DNA from 3 places in the Bacillus mexicanus genome. Region 1 is predicted to be linked to each of the others. Evidence: riboswitches for the same ligand, from Rfam matches in the RefSeq annotation. Region 1 holds a riboswitch; each other region holds the start of a gene.
What was found. Region 1 has a riboswitch for S-adenosylmethionine ahead of metK (methionine adenosyltransferase). Riboswitches for the same ligand answer to the same signal wherever they lie in the genome.
Positions count from the first base shown of each region.

Region 2: another riboswitch for S-adenosylmethionine. It lies ahead of mtnW (2,3-diketo-5-methylthiopentyl-1-phosphate enolase); the one in region 1 lies ahead of metK (methionine adenosyltransferase).
Region 3: another riboswitch for S-adenosylmethionine. It lies ahead of metE (5-methyltetrahydropteroyltriglutamate--homocysteine S-methyltransferase); the one in region 1 lies ahead of metK (methionine adenosyltransferase).

Region 1 is NZ_JBCEYV010000001.1:22,355-26,508, forward strand. It holds gene AAGG74_RS00235 (alpha/beta hydrolase family protein) at 1-380, shown strand, start outside; gene AAGG74_RS00240 (DUF2584 domain-containing protein) at 432-674, shown strand; gene pckA (phosphoenolpyruvate carboxykinase (ATP)) at 713-2,296, opposite strand; SAM riboswitch class I at 2,495-2,633, shown strand; gene metK (methionine adenosyltransferase) at 2,801-4,003, shown strand; gene asnB (asparagine synthase (glutamine-hydrolyzing)) at 4,150-4,154, shown strand, end outside.
Region 2 is NZ_JBCEYV010000001.1:1,313,440-1,317,593, reverse strand. It holds gene AAGG74_RS06970 (carbon-nitrogen family hydrolase) at 1-730, opposite strand, end outside; gene AAGG74_RS06965 (pyridoxal phosphate-dependent aminotransferase) at 825-2,021, shown strand; SAM riboswitch class I at 2,060-2,161, shown strand; gene mtnW (2,3-diketo-5-methylthiopentyl-1-phosphate enolase) at 2,247-3,464, shown strand; gene mtnX (2-hydroxy-3-keto-5-methylthiopentenyl-1-phosphate phosphatase) at 3,461-4,154, shown strand, end outside; gene AAGG74_RS06950 (methylthioribulose 1-phosphate dehydratase) at 4,123-4,154, shown strand, end outside.
Region 3 is NZ_JBCEYV010000001.1:1,344,871-1,349,024, forward strand. It holds gene rsbRB (RsbT co-antagonist RsbRB) at 1-457, opposite strand, end outside; gene AAGG74_RS07120 (S8 family peptidase) at 676-1,635, shown strand; SAM riboswitch class I at 1,766-1,921, shown strand; gene metE (5-methyltetrahydropteroyltriglutamate--homocysteine S-methyltransferase) at 2,049-4,154, shown strand, end outside.

The DNA of each region.
Region 1 (4,154 bases):
CGATTGAAATGGGCCGGCAAGCGGCTTCGTTTGTTTCCTGGGGAGGCGTCAGCGATATGGTCCTTACATATGAGGAGCGGCAGGATTTGCGGCGGATGATGAAAAGAGTCATTGGCGGAACGCCGAAAAAGGTGCCTGAAGAATACAAATGGAGAACACCGTTTGATCAAGTAAATAAGATCCAGGCTCCTGTGCTGTTAATTCATGGAGCAAAAGACCAAAACGTTTCGATTCAGCATTCCTATTTATTTGAAGAGAAGCTAAAACAGCTGCATAAGCCGGTGGAGACGTGGTATTACAGTGCATTCACACATTATTTTCCGCCAAAAGAAAACCGGCGTATCGTGCGGCAGCTTACACAATGGATGAAAAACCGCTGAGGGTGAAATATGGTATGATAAAAGGAAAAGAGAACGAAAGGGGATCTCACTTTGGGAATGCCTGTTGAATTTAATACACTGATTGTGACAAAAGGAAAAGAAGTGCGCATAGATGAAAATATATTCACGCTAGAGAAAGACGGATATCGTGTGTATCCCATGGAGATTCCGATGGATGTGCGGAAAACAAAGTTCGGCGAAAAGTCAGGCACAGCTGAAGTGCAGAAGCTTCAATGGGAAGACGGCCGAACCCTCATTACGTACAAGCTGACTTCACTGCATTCTGTTAATTAAAACAAGCCAAGAGCGTTATTGCTCTTGGCTTTTGTTTGTTAAACGAGAGGGCCGCCTGCCTGTGCTATAGCATCTGTATGTGCGAACTTTTTAAAATTCTCTTTGAATTCTTCTGCGAGGTAAGCTGCCTTTTCTCTATATTCTTCCTTGTTCTTCCACGTGTTTTCCGGCTGAAGGATATGATCAGGAACGCCAGGAACGTGAAGCGGAATGTGCAGGCCGAAAATATCGTCAGTCATCATTTCAGCATCCTCTAATTTGCCTTCAATCGCTGCTTTGACCATCGCTCTCGTGTAAGAAAGCTTCATGCGTTCGCCTGTGCCGTAGCCGCCGCCGGTCCAGCCGGTATTGACCAAGAAAACGTCTGCGCCGTGTTCATCGATCTTTTGGCCGAGCATTTCAGCGTAGACGTGAGCAGGAAGCGGTAAAAACGGTGAGCCGAAGCATGTGGAAAACGTCGTCTCAGGAGACGTCACACCGCGTTCGGTTCCAGCTAGCTTGCTCGTATAGCCGCTCAAGAAATGGTACATCGCCTGTTCTTTCGTCAGCTTGCTGATCGGCGGCAGCACTCCGAATGCATCAGCCGTCAAAAATACAATCGCTGACGGGTGGCCTGCCATGCTCGGAGTTACAATGTTGTCAATCATATGAATCGGATAAGCCGCCCGCGTGTTTTCAGTATAGAAGGAATCATCATAATTGGCTTCCCGCGTACCTTCATCCACAACAACATTCTCGAGAACAGACCCAAAGCGGATCGCATTAAAAATCTGAGGCTCTTTTTCCTTGCTTAAATGAATACATTTAGCGTAGCACCCGCCTTCAATATTAAAGACGCCTGTGTCAGACCAGCCGTGTTCATCGTCGCCGATCAGCTTGCGATCAGCATCGGCTGAAAGGGTGGTTTTACCTGTGCCAGACAATCCGAAGAAAAGGGCGACATCACCTGTCTCACCGACATTGGCGGAGCAGTGCATGGATAGAATATTTCTTTCAGGGAGCAGGAAATTCATAATGGAGAAAATCGATTTTTTCATTTCCCCAGCATACTCTGTTCCGCCGATTAAGATCGTGCGCTTTTCGAAAGAGACAATAATAAACGTTTCGGAATGTGTGCCGTCTGTTTTTGAATCTGCTTTGAAATGTGGTGCAGAAAGAATCGTAAACGGCTGTTCAACTGTTTTCTTATCATTGCCTTCCGGGCGGATAAACAGCTGTCTGGCGAATAAATTGTGCCATGCGAACTCATTTACGACGGTGATCGGCAGCCTGTATTTTTCGTCTGCTCCGGCAAATCCTTCGAAAACGAACAGCTCATCTCGCTGCTTCAGATAGCTGACGACTTTCGCGTACAGCCGCTCAAATGCTTCTTCTGAAATCGGCTGATTCACCGGACCCCAATCGACCTTATGTTTCGTGCTTTCTTCCGCCACGATAAATTTGTCTTTAGGTGAACGTCCCGTATAAGCCCCTGTTGTCGCCCGGACAGCACCCGTAGAAGTTAAAATGCCTTCGTTGCGGGATAATACTTTTTCTGTAAGCTGTGCTGCTGATAAATTATGACACACATTTGGACTTGTTAATAATGCTTGTAAATCAGCGGTCAAATCAACTGAGTTCATATGAAACCTTCCTTTATCGTTTTTTTGTGTTTTGCTAATTGTGAATTAGTATAACATATATTTTTAAATAGTCTATACTATTTATCGTTTTTTGTGTATGCATATTCCAATCTTTTCCCTTGATATAGGCGCCTATTTCTTTTGAATCATATTGACATTGCAAACCTTTTTACGATAAGATATTTCATTGAGCGGATACTCTTATCCCGAGCTGGCGGAGGGACAGGCCCTATGAAGCCCAGCAACCGGTTTCTCTGTTATTTATTATGTTCAATTGTGTGAGACAACCAAGGTGCTAACCTGTTGCAAGGTTGTATGATTCCTTGAGCGATAAGAGTGAAAGGCACAAAGACCAAACCCTTTCCTCGATGGAAAAGGTTTTTTTATTTCATAAATATGCCAATTTACATTCTCTAATATAACGTTTCATTGTATAAGAGGGAGCGAGTTCCGTATCATATATACAAGGTCTTTCGGGAGGCCTTGTGCAGGAGGAAGCAAATCATGAGTAAAAATCGTCGTTTATTTACATCAGAATCTGTTACGGAGGGGCATCCGGATAAAATCTGTGACCAGATTTCTGACAGCATTTTAGATGAAATTTTAAAGAAAGACCCTAACGCGCGTGTTGCTTGTGAAACATCTGTGACAACTGGCTTAGTTCTTGTCAGCGGAGAGATCACAACATCTACGTATGTTGACATTCCGAAAACCGTTCGCCAAACCATTAAAGAGATCGGATACACACGTGCGAAATACGGATTTGATGCGGAAACTTGTGCAGTTTTAACATCAATTGACGAGCAATCTGCTGATATTGCGATGGGTGTAGACCAAGCGCTTGAAGCCCGTGAAGGCACAATGAGCGACGAAGAAATTGAAGCGATCGGTGCGGGTGACCAAGGTTTAATGTTCGGTTATGCGTGCAACGAAACGAAAGAGCTAATGCCTCTTCCAATTTCACTTGCTCATAAATTGGCCCGCCGCCTCAGTGAAGTCCGTAAAGAAGATATTCTTCCGTACCTTCGCCCTGACGGCAAAACACAGGTAACAGTTGAGTACGATGAACAGAACAAACCTGTTCGCATTGACGCGATTGTCATTTCAACTCAGCATCACCCTGAAATTACGCTTGAGCAAATCCAGCGTAACATTAAAGAACATGTGATCAACCCGGTTGTTCCTGAAGAGCTGATTGATGAGGAAACAAAATATTTCATCAACCCTACAGGACGTTTCGTTATCGGAGGGCCTCAAGGGGATGCTGGACTTACAGGACGCAAAATCATCGTTGATACGTATGGCGGCTATGCACGCCACGGCGGCGGCGCGTTCTCAGGTAAGGATGCGACGAAGGTAGACCGTTCTGCTGCATATGCAGCAAGATATGTTGCAAAAAACATCGTTGCGGCTGAGCTGGCAGATTCTTGCGAAGTGCAGCTTGCTTACGCGATCGGTGTTGCTCAGCCCGTGTCAATCTCAATCAACACTTTCGGTTCCGGAAAAGCTTCTGAGGAAAAACTGATTGAAGTTGTTCGCAATAACTTTGATTTACGACCTGCCGGCATTATCAAAATGCTTGATTTACGCCGTCCGATCTACAAACAAACTGCTGCATACGGCCACTTTGGACGCCACGATGTTGATCTTCCGTGGGAACGTACAGACAAGGCGGAGCAGCTGCGTAAAGAAGCGTTAGGAGAATAATTTTATAGCCGCTTACTGGTAAGCGGCTTTCCTTTTTTATCGTTGTATTCATGTTTATTTTTTTACATACTGTGAAACCAAATATTATTCACAGCGTCTATAAATAGGGGTTCAATGATGACAATTTTAATTATGGAGGCAATACTATGTG
Region 2 (4,154 bases), 1.3 Mb from region 1:
CCTCAACGCTCTCCTGAAGGTCGATTTCCGCTCGGACAACACCTTCTTCCCGGCCGCCTTCAGCAAGTACGCGCCCCCATGGATCAATAATCAGGCTGTGTCCGGCAAATTCATTATCGGGATTTGAACCGGTGCAATTGCAGGCGGCGACAAAGCATTGATTTTCAATGGCCCGGGCAATAAGCAGGCTTTTCCAATGGTCAAGGCGGGGGAGAGGCCATTCCGCGGAAATAAACAGCACGTTGGCGCCTTTTGTCGTATGTTTTCTGATCCATTCTGGAAAACGGATGTCGTAACAGATCAGTCCGGAGCTTTTGACACCATCAAGCTCAAAGTATCCGTCATCGGTACCGGCTGATAAATAGACATGCTCATCCATCAGCTGAAAAAGATGGGCTTTTCTATACTCTTTAATGATTTGTCCTTCCTGATCCGCGATGTACATTGTATTATAAACATCAGAATGATCTCTGACAGCCACCGAGCCGGCGACAATATGAACGCCGTATTTTTTTGCTGTTTTCTTGAGCCAGCTCTGAGCAGAACGGCCGTCTTCATCAGCGAGCTCATCAAGGTTGGCCAAATCATATCCGGTCGTCCATAATTCTGGAAGAACAACAACATCAGCATGTTTGCTTTCTTTTTCAATAAAAAAATCAGCCTTTTTTATATTTTCAGAAGGTTTTCCGTATGAAATATCAAATTGAAGACAAGATACCGTCCATTTCATCTTTTTACCACCCCAAATTTTTCTTTACTTTTTTATTTTAACCATATATGATGATGGACTATCATTTCAAGATTTTTTTAGAAGGTGAGAATAGATGAATTTTGAACAGTCTCATGTATTGAAGGAATTGCCTAAGCAATTCTTTGCTTCTCTAGTGCAGAAAGTGAATCGAAAGCTCGCAGAAGGACACGATGTCATCAATCTCGGACAGGGAAATCCGGATCAGCCGACTCCGAAACATATCGTCGAAGAAATGAAACGGGCTGTTGCTGATCCTGAAAATCATAAATACTCAACTTTTCGCGGCTCACATAGTCTAAAATCAGCCGCCGCAGCATTTTATAAAAGAGAATATGGCATTGATCTTGACCCGGAAACTGAAATCGCTGTATTATTCGGCGGAAAAGCTGGTTTGGTTGAGCTCCCGCAATGTTTGTTAAACCCCGGTGATACGATTTTAGTTCCTGATCCGGGCTATCCTGATTACTGGTCAGGTGTCATGCTTGCAAAAGCGAAAATGGAAATGATGCCGCTCGTAAAAGAGAGGGCGTTTCTCCCTGATTACAGCAGCATCTCTGCTGAAGTGAGGGAACAGGCGAAATTAATGTATTTAAATTATCCGAACAATCCGACCGGGGCTGTTGCTACTTCTGCATTTTTTGAAGAAACCGTGAATTTTGCGAAAGAAAATGAAATCTGTGTCGTACACGATTTTGCTTACGGCGCTGTAGGGTTTGACGGGAACAAGCCGTTAAGCTTTTTGCAGACTGAAGGGGCAAAGGATATCGGCATTGAAATTTACACGCTGTCAAAAACGTATAATATGGCAGGATGGCGGGTCGGCTTTGCCGTCGGAAACGCTTCGGTCATTGAAGCGATCAATCTTTATCAAGACCATATGTTTGTCAGTCTTTTCAAAGCGACCCAGGAGGCAGCTGCAGCGGCGCTGCTAGCTGAACAAACATGTGTGGCGGAGCAAAATGCCCGCTATGAGAGCAGGAGAGACGCTTGGATCACAGCATGCCGGGACATCGGCTGGGAGGTGACAGCTCCGGCAGGTTCATTTTTTGCATGGCTGCCTGTACCTAAAGGCTATACGTCTGAGCAGTTCTCAGACCTTTTGCTGGAAAAAGCGAATGTGGCGGTCGCCGCTGGAAACGGCTTCGGTGAATATGGCGAGGGCTATATTAGAGTCGGACTGCTGACAAGCGAAGAAAGACTTAAGGAAGCCGCTGATCGAATTGGGAAACTGAATTTGTTTACCCGAAAAAGCATTGACAAGATTCTGTAACGGTGGGATAATTCAAAATAATTTATAAAATCTATATTTTCTTATCAAGAGCAGGCAGAGGGACGAGCCCGATGAAGCCCGGCAACCGACTTTGTAAAGCACGGTGCTAATTCTTGCAGCTGGCGGCTGAGAGATAAGATTCGGACGAGAAACGAAACCTCTTTAGACGCGGATGGCTGTTTGAAGAGGTTTTTTTATATGGATGAAAATGAAAGGAGCTCTGGCATGAGTGAGTTATTGGCAACATATCTCCTGACAGAACCGGGAGCTGAAATAGAGAAAAAAGCAGAACAAATCGCGACAGGATTGACAGTAGGCTCATGGACAGATCTGCCTCTGGTGAAACAAGAGCAAATACAAAAGCATAAGGGGCGTGTGCTGAAGGTCGAGGAAAGAGAAGGAACTCCTGCATCAGGTAAACAAGCGGTCATCACAATTGCCTATCCTGAGATCAATTTCTCACAGGACATCCCGGCTCTGCTGACAACAGTGTTTGGCAAGCTGTCGCTGGACGGAAAAATCAAATTACTTGATCTGCATTTTTCAGAAGCATTTAAGCGCACGCTGCCGGGGCCAAAGTTTGGCGTATACGGCATCCGAAAGCTGCTGGGAGAGTTTGAGAGGCCGCTGTTAATGAGCATTTTTAAAGGGGTTATCGGCAGAGATCTGAGTGACATTAAAGAACAGCTCAGACAGCAGGCGCTTGGCGGAGTTGACTTGATTAAGGACGATGAAATTTTCTTTGAAACAGGTTTGGCGCCTTTTGAAACAAGAATTACTGAGGGAAAGCAAATATTGAAAGAAACATATGAACAAACCGGACATAAAACACTGTACGCGGTGAATTTGACGGGCCGCACGGCTGATCTGAAAGACAAAGCGAGACGCGCCGCCGAATTAGGGGCGGATGCGCTTTTGTTTAATGTCTTCGCTTACGGCTTGGATGTCATGCAAAGCCTTGCGGAAGATCCTGAAATCCAGATTCCGATTATGGCACATCCAGCGGTTAGCGGGGCATTTACGTCATCTCCTTTTTACGGCTTTTCTCACGCCCTTTTGCTCGGAAAATTAAACAGGTATTGCGGTGCCGATTTTAGTCTCTTTCCGTCTCCATATGGTTCTGTTGCGCTTCCAAGAGAGGATGCGCTGGCGATTCACGAGGAATGTGTAAGAGAGGATGACTTTAATCAAACATTTGCCGTTCCGTCAGCAGGCATTCATCCCGGCATGGTGCCGCTTTTGATGCGGGATTTCGGCATAGATCATATTATTAACGCCGGAGGAGGCGTACATGGACATCCGAACGGCGCCCAAGGCGGGGGCAAAGCGTTCAGAGCCATAATTGATGCGGTTTTAGATGCACAGCTGATTGATGAAAAAGCCGAGCAATGCAAAGATCTAAAGCTCGCGCTAGATAAATGGGGGAAGGTTGAAGCTGTATGACTCAAAAGCCTTTAATTATTTGTGATTTTGACGGAACCATCACAATGAACGACAACATTATAAGCATCATGAAAACATTCGCTCCGCCAGAGTGGACGGCGTTAAAAGACGGCGTGCTTTCCAAAACACTGTCGATCAAGGAAGGTGTCGGTCGGATGTTCGGCCTTCTGCCAAGCCATTTAAAAGAAGAGATTACAAGATTTGTATTAGAAGACGCGAAAATCAGAGAAGGATTTCAGGAATTTGTTGCATTTATCAATGAGAACAAGCTGCCGTTTTATGTCGTAAGCGGAGGAATGGACTTTTTTGTATATCCATTGCTTGAAGGCATTGTGGAGAAAGACCATATTTATTGCAACCATGCGTCATTTGATAATGACTATATTCATATTGACTGGCCTCATTCCTGCGACGGAACATGCAGCAATCAATGCGGGTGCTGTAAGCCGACTGTGATACGTGAACTTTCTGAACCGAATCAATATATCATCATGATCGGTGATTCGGTTACAGATGTGGAGGCGGCAAAGCTGTCTGACCTTTGCTTTGCAAGGGATTATTTATTAAACGAATGCCGAGAACATCATTTGAATCATCTTCCGTATCAAGACTTTTATGAGATAAGAAAAAGTATTGAGAATGTAAAGGAGGTACAGGAATGGCTGCAAAACAAGAGCGTTGGAAAGAACT
Region 3 (4,154 bases), 1.3 Mb from region 1:
GCTGTTTGGCATTTGTTTCAGCGTGATCAACGAAAGTATAAATGGTGAAATCAAAGACTTTGACAATCAAATCAGCCCATTTTTGTTTCTCTCCCGATTCAAACGCCGATTCGTTTTCTTCTGCAAACTTCTCAAAATACTTCGTATATAATCTCCGATTTCTCATAAACTCCCGAATGACATACTGAACCGGAGTATTAAGATGCTTTTGATCGTCCGTCAGCTCAATGACCCACTCTTGAAATTCTTCGAGAAATTGTTTTTCCGGTAAAACATACATGTAGTTCAAATGTCGGTAAAATTCTCTATCCTGCTCTTTCAATTCTTCCGTTACTGACGCATTATGTAAGGCGTAAAGCGAATTCGGATCGCTTTCCTCCATTGTATCAATCCATTCCTCGGCCATTTGTTCCACATGCTCTGAAAAAAATGCATATAATTTTTCATTCAGTTTCATCACAATGCTCCTTTCCCTAACATTATTATAACTTGACCGACGGCTGAATCCCAGTCATACATATTAAAGCTGTTTTTTTGAAAATAATTGATTATTTCGACGGGATCCTATTTTTTCAAAATGATTCAAATGACTCTGTCTGAACGATTGTTTTTTTCATATAATAGGAGGTAACACCCTTGTATCCACTTGAAAGCATAAAAAAGGAGGGCTTTTTTATGAATGGTGAAATCCGCTTGATCCCGTATGTGACCAATGAGCAGATCATGGATGTAAACGAGCTTCCTGAGGGCATTAAAGTGATTAAGGCGCCAGAAATGTGGGCAAAAGGGGTAAAAGGAAAAAATGTAAAAATCGCTATATTGGACACTGGATGCGACGCAAGCCATCCTGATTTAAAAACCCAAATCATCGGCGGAAAGAATTTTACGGATGACGACGGCGGCAAGGAAGATGCAATTACCGACTACAACGGACACGGCACACACGTCGCCGGAACTGTTGCAGCCAATGATTCAAACGGCGGGATTTCTGGAGTTGCCCCTGAGGCAAGCCTGTTGATTGTGAAGGTTCTCGGTGGTGAAAACGGCAGCGGACAGTACGAATGGATTATTAACGGCATTAACTATGCTGTAGAACAGAAAGTCGATATTATCTCAATGTCTCTTGGCGGACCAACCGATGTACCTGAGCTGAAAGAAGCGGTGAAAAATGCCGTTAAAAGCGGAGTGCTCATCGTTTGCGCAGCGGGGAATGAAGGTGACGGCGACGAACGCACAGAAGAGCTTTCCTACCCTGCGGCATATAATGAAGTCATTGCAGTTGGATCTGTTTCCGTAGCGCGTAAATTATCAGAATTTTCAAACGCTAATAAGGAAATTGATCTTGTCGCTCCGGGTGAACAAATATTATCTACCCTCCCTAACAAAAAGTACGGTAAGCTTACCGGCACATCAATGGCTGCCCCCCATGTCAGCGGAGCGCTCGCTTTAATCAAAAGCTTTGAGGAAGAAGCATTTCAACGAAAGCTATCTGAATCTGAGGTTTATGCACAGCTGATCCGCAGAACATTTCCGCTTGATATTGCTAAAACGCTGGCAGGCAATGGATTCCTGTATTTAACTGTTCTAGATGAGCTTGCAGAACAGGCAGAGCAATCACATTTGCTGACCCTATAAAATTATTTTTCTTATATAATATAATGAAAATACTGTAAAATATTTTTTCGATTCTATGTTGACAGTGAATTTGGATTCCTGTTAAGATTACCAACAAATGATTTAACTTTTAAAAAATTCATAACATTTTCTCTTATCGAGAGTTGGGCGAGGGATTGGCCTTTTGACCCCAACAGCAACCGACCGTAATTCCATTGTGAAATGGGGCGCACTGCTTTTCGCGCCGAGACTGATGTCTCATAAGGCACGGTGCTAATTCCATCAGATTGTGTCTGAGAGATGAGAGAGGCAGTGTTTTACGTAGAAAAGCCTCTTTCTCTCATGGGAAAGAGGCTTTTTGTTGTGAGAAAACCTCTTAGCAGCCTGTATCCGCGGGTTAACGAGAGTGTTTTACATATAAAGGAGGAGAAACAATGACAACCATCAAAACATCGAATGTAGGGTTTCCAAGAATCGGACTGAACAGAGAATGGAAAAAAGCGCTTGAAGCGTATTGGAAAGGCAGCAATGATAAAGATACGTTTTTAAAGCAAATCGACGACCTGTTTTTATCTGCCGTAAAAACACAAATTGACCAGCAGATTGATGTTGTGCCTGTTTCTGATTTCACACAGTATGATCATGTACTCGACACAGCAGTCAGCTTCAACTGGATACCGAAACGATTCAGACATTTGACTGACGCTACCGATACATACTTCGCTATTGCCCGCGGAATAAAAGATGCCGTGTCCAGTGAAATGACAAAATGGTTTAATACAAACTACCATTACATCGTTCCTGAATATGACGAAAGCATTGAGTTCCGGCTGACACGAAACAAACAGCTCACAGATTACCGCAGGATCAAACAGGAATACGGTATTGAGACAAAACCGGTGATTGTCGGCCCTTATACGTTTGTCACGCTTGCCAAAGGCTATAAACCATCTGAAGCAAAAGCAATCCAAAAACGCCTTGTCCCGTTATATGCACAGCTGTTAAAAGAGCTTGAGGAAGAAGGCGTTAAATGGGTTCAAATTGATGAGCCGGCGCTTGTTACAGCTTCTAGCGAGGATGTCCGTAGCGCAAAAGAATTATTTGAAAGCATAACAAGCGAGCTTTCCTCCTTGAATGTGCTTTTGCAAACGTATTTTGATTCTGTTGATGCTTATGAAGAGCTGATCTCTTACCCGGTACAGGGAATTGGCCTTGATTTCGTCCACGATAAAGGCAGAAATCTGGAACAGCTCAAAACACACGGTTTTCCGACAGACAAAGTGCTGGCAGCCGGCGTGATTGACGGACGCAACATTTGGAAAGCGGATCTTGATGAACGTCTCGATGCCATTCTCCATATACTCAGCATTGCTAAAGTGGATGAACTGTGGATTCAGCCTTCCAGCAGCCTGCTGCATGTGCCTGTAGCGAAACACCCTGACGAGCATTTGGAGAAGGATTTACTGAATGGATTATCCTACGCAAAAGAAAAGCTAGCCGAGCTGACAGCTTTGAAAGAAGGTTTAGTATCAGGAAAAGCGGCGATCAGTGAGCAAATTCAGCAGGCGCAAGCTGATATTCAAGCACTCAAACAGTTTGCAACAGGCGCAAATTCCGAACAAAAGAAAGAGCTCGAGCAATTAACCGCTAATGACTTTAAGCGCCCGATTCCGTTTGAAGAACGTTTAGCCCTGCAAAATGAATCGCTCGGCCTTCCGCTTTTGCCGACGACAACGATCGGAAGCTTCCCGCAGTCTGCTGAAGTGCGGAGCGCGCGCCAAAAATGGCGGAAAAATGAGTGGTCTGATGAACAGTATCAAAACTTTATCAATGCCGAAACAAAACGATGGATTGACATTCAGGAAGAATTAGGGCTTGATGTCCTTGTTCACGGTGAATTTGAACGGACTGACATGGTCGAATACTTCGGTGAAAAGCTGGCCGGCTTCGCCTTCACAAAATACGCTTGGGTTCAATCCTATGGCTCACGCTGTGTCCGTCCGCCAGTCATTTACGGAGATGTTGAATTTATTGAACCGATGACAGTGAAAGACACAGTCTATGCACAGTCATTGACTTCCAAGCATGTGAAAGGAATGCTGACGGGCCCTGTTACAATCTTAAATTGGTCTTTCCCTCGAAATGATATATCGAGAAAAGAAATCGCCTTCCAAATCGGGCTTGCCCTTCGCAAAGAAGTAAAAGCCCTTGAAGACGCAGGCATTCAAATCATCCAAGTCGATGAACCGGCGCTGCGCGAAGGCCTTCCATTGAAAAACCGTGATTGGGATGAGTATTTAACTTGGGCGGCAGAAGCATTCAGATTAACCACTTCTTCCGTGAAAAACGAGACGCAAATTCATACACATATGTGCTACAGCAACTTCGAAGATATCGTTGATACGATCAATGATCTTGATGCCGATGTGATTACAATCGAACACAGCAGAAGCCACGGAGGATTTTTAGATTACTTAAAAGACCATCCGTATTTGAAAGGGCTCGGCCTTGGTGTATATGATATTCATAGTCCTCGAGTG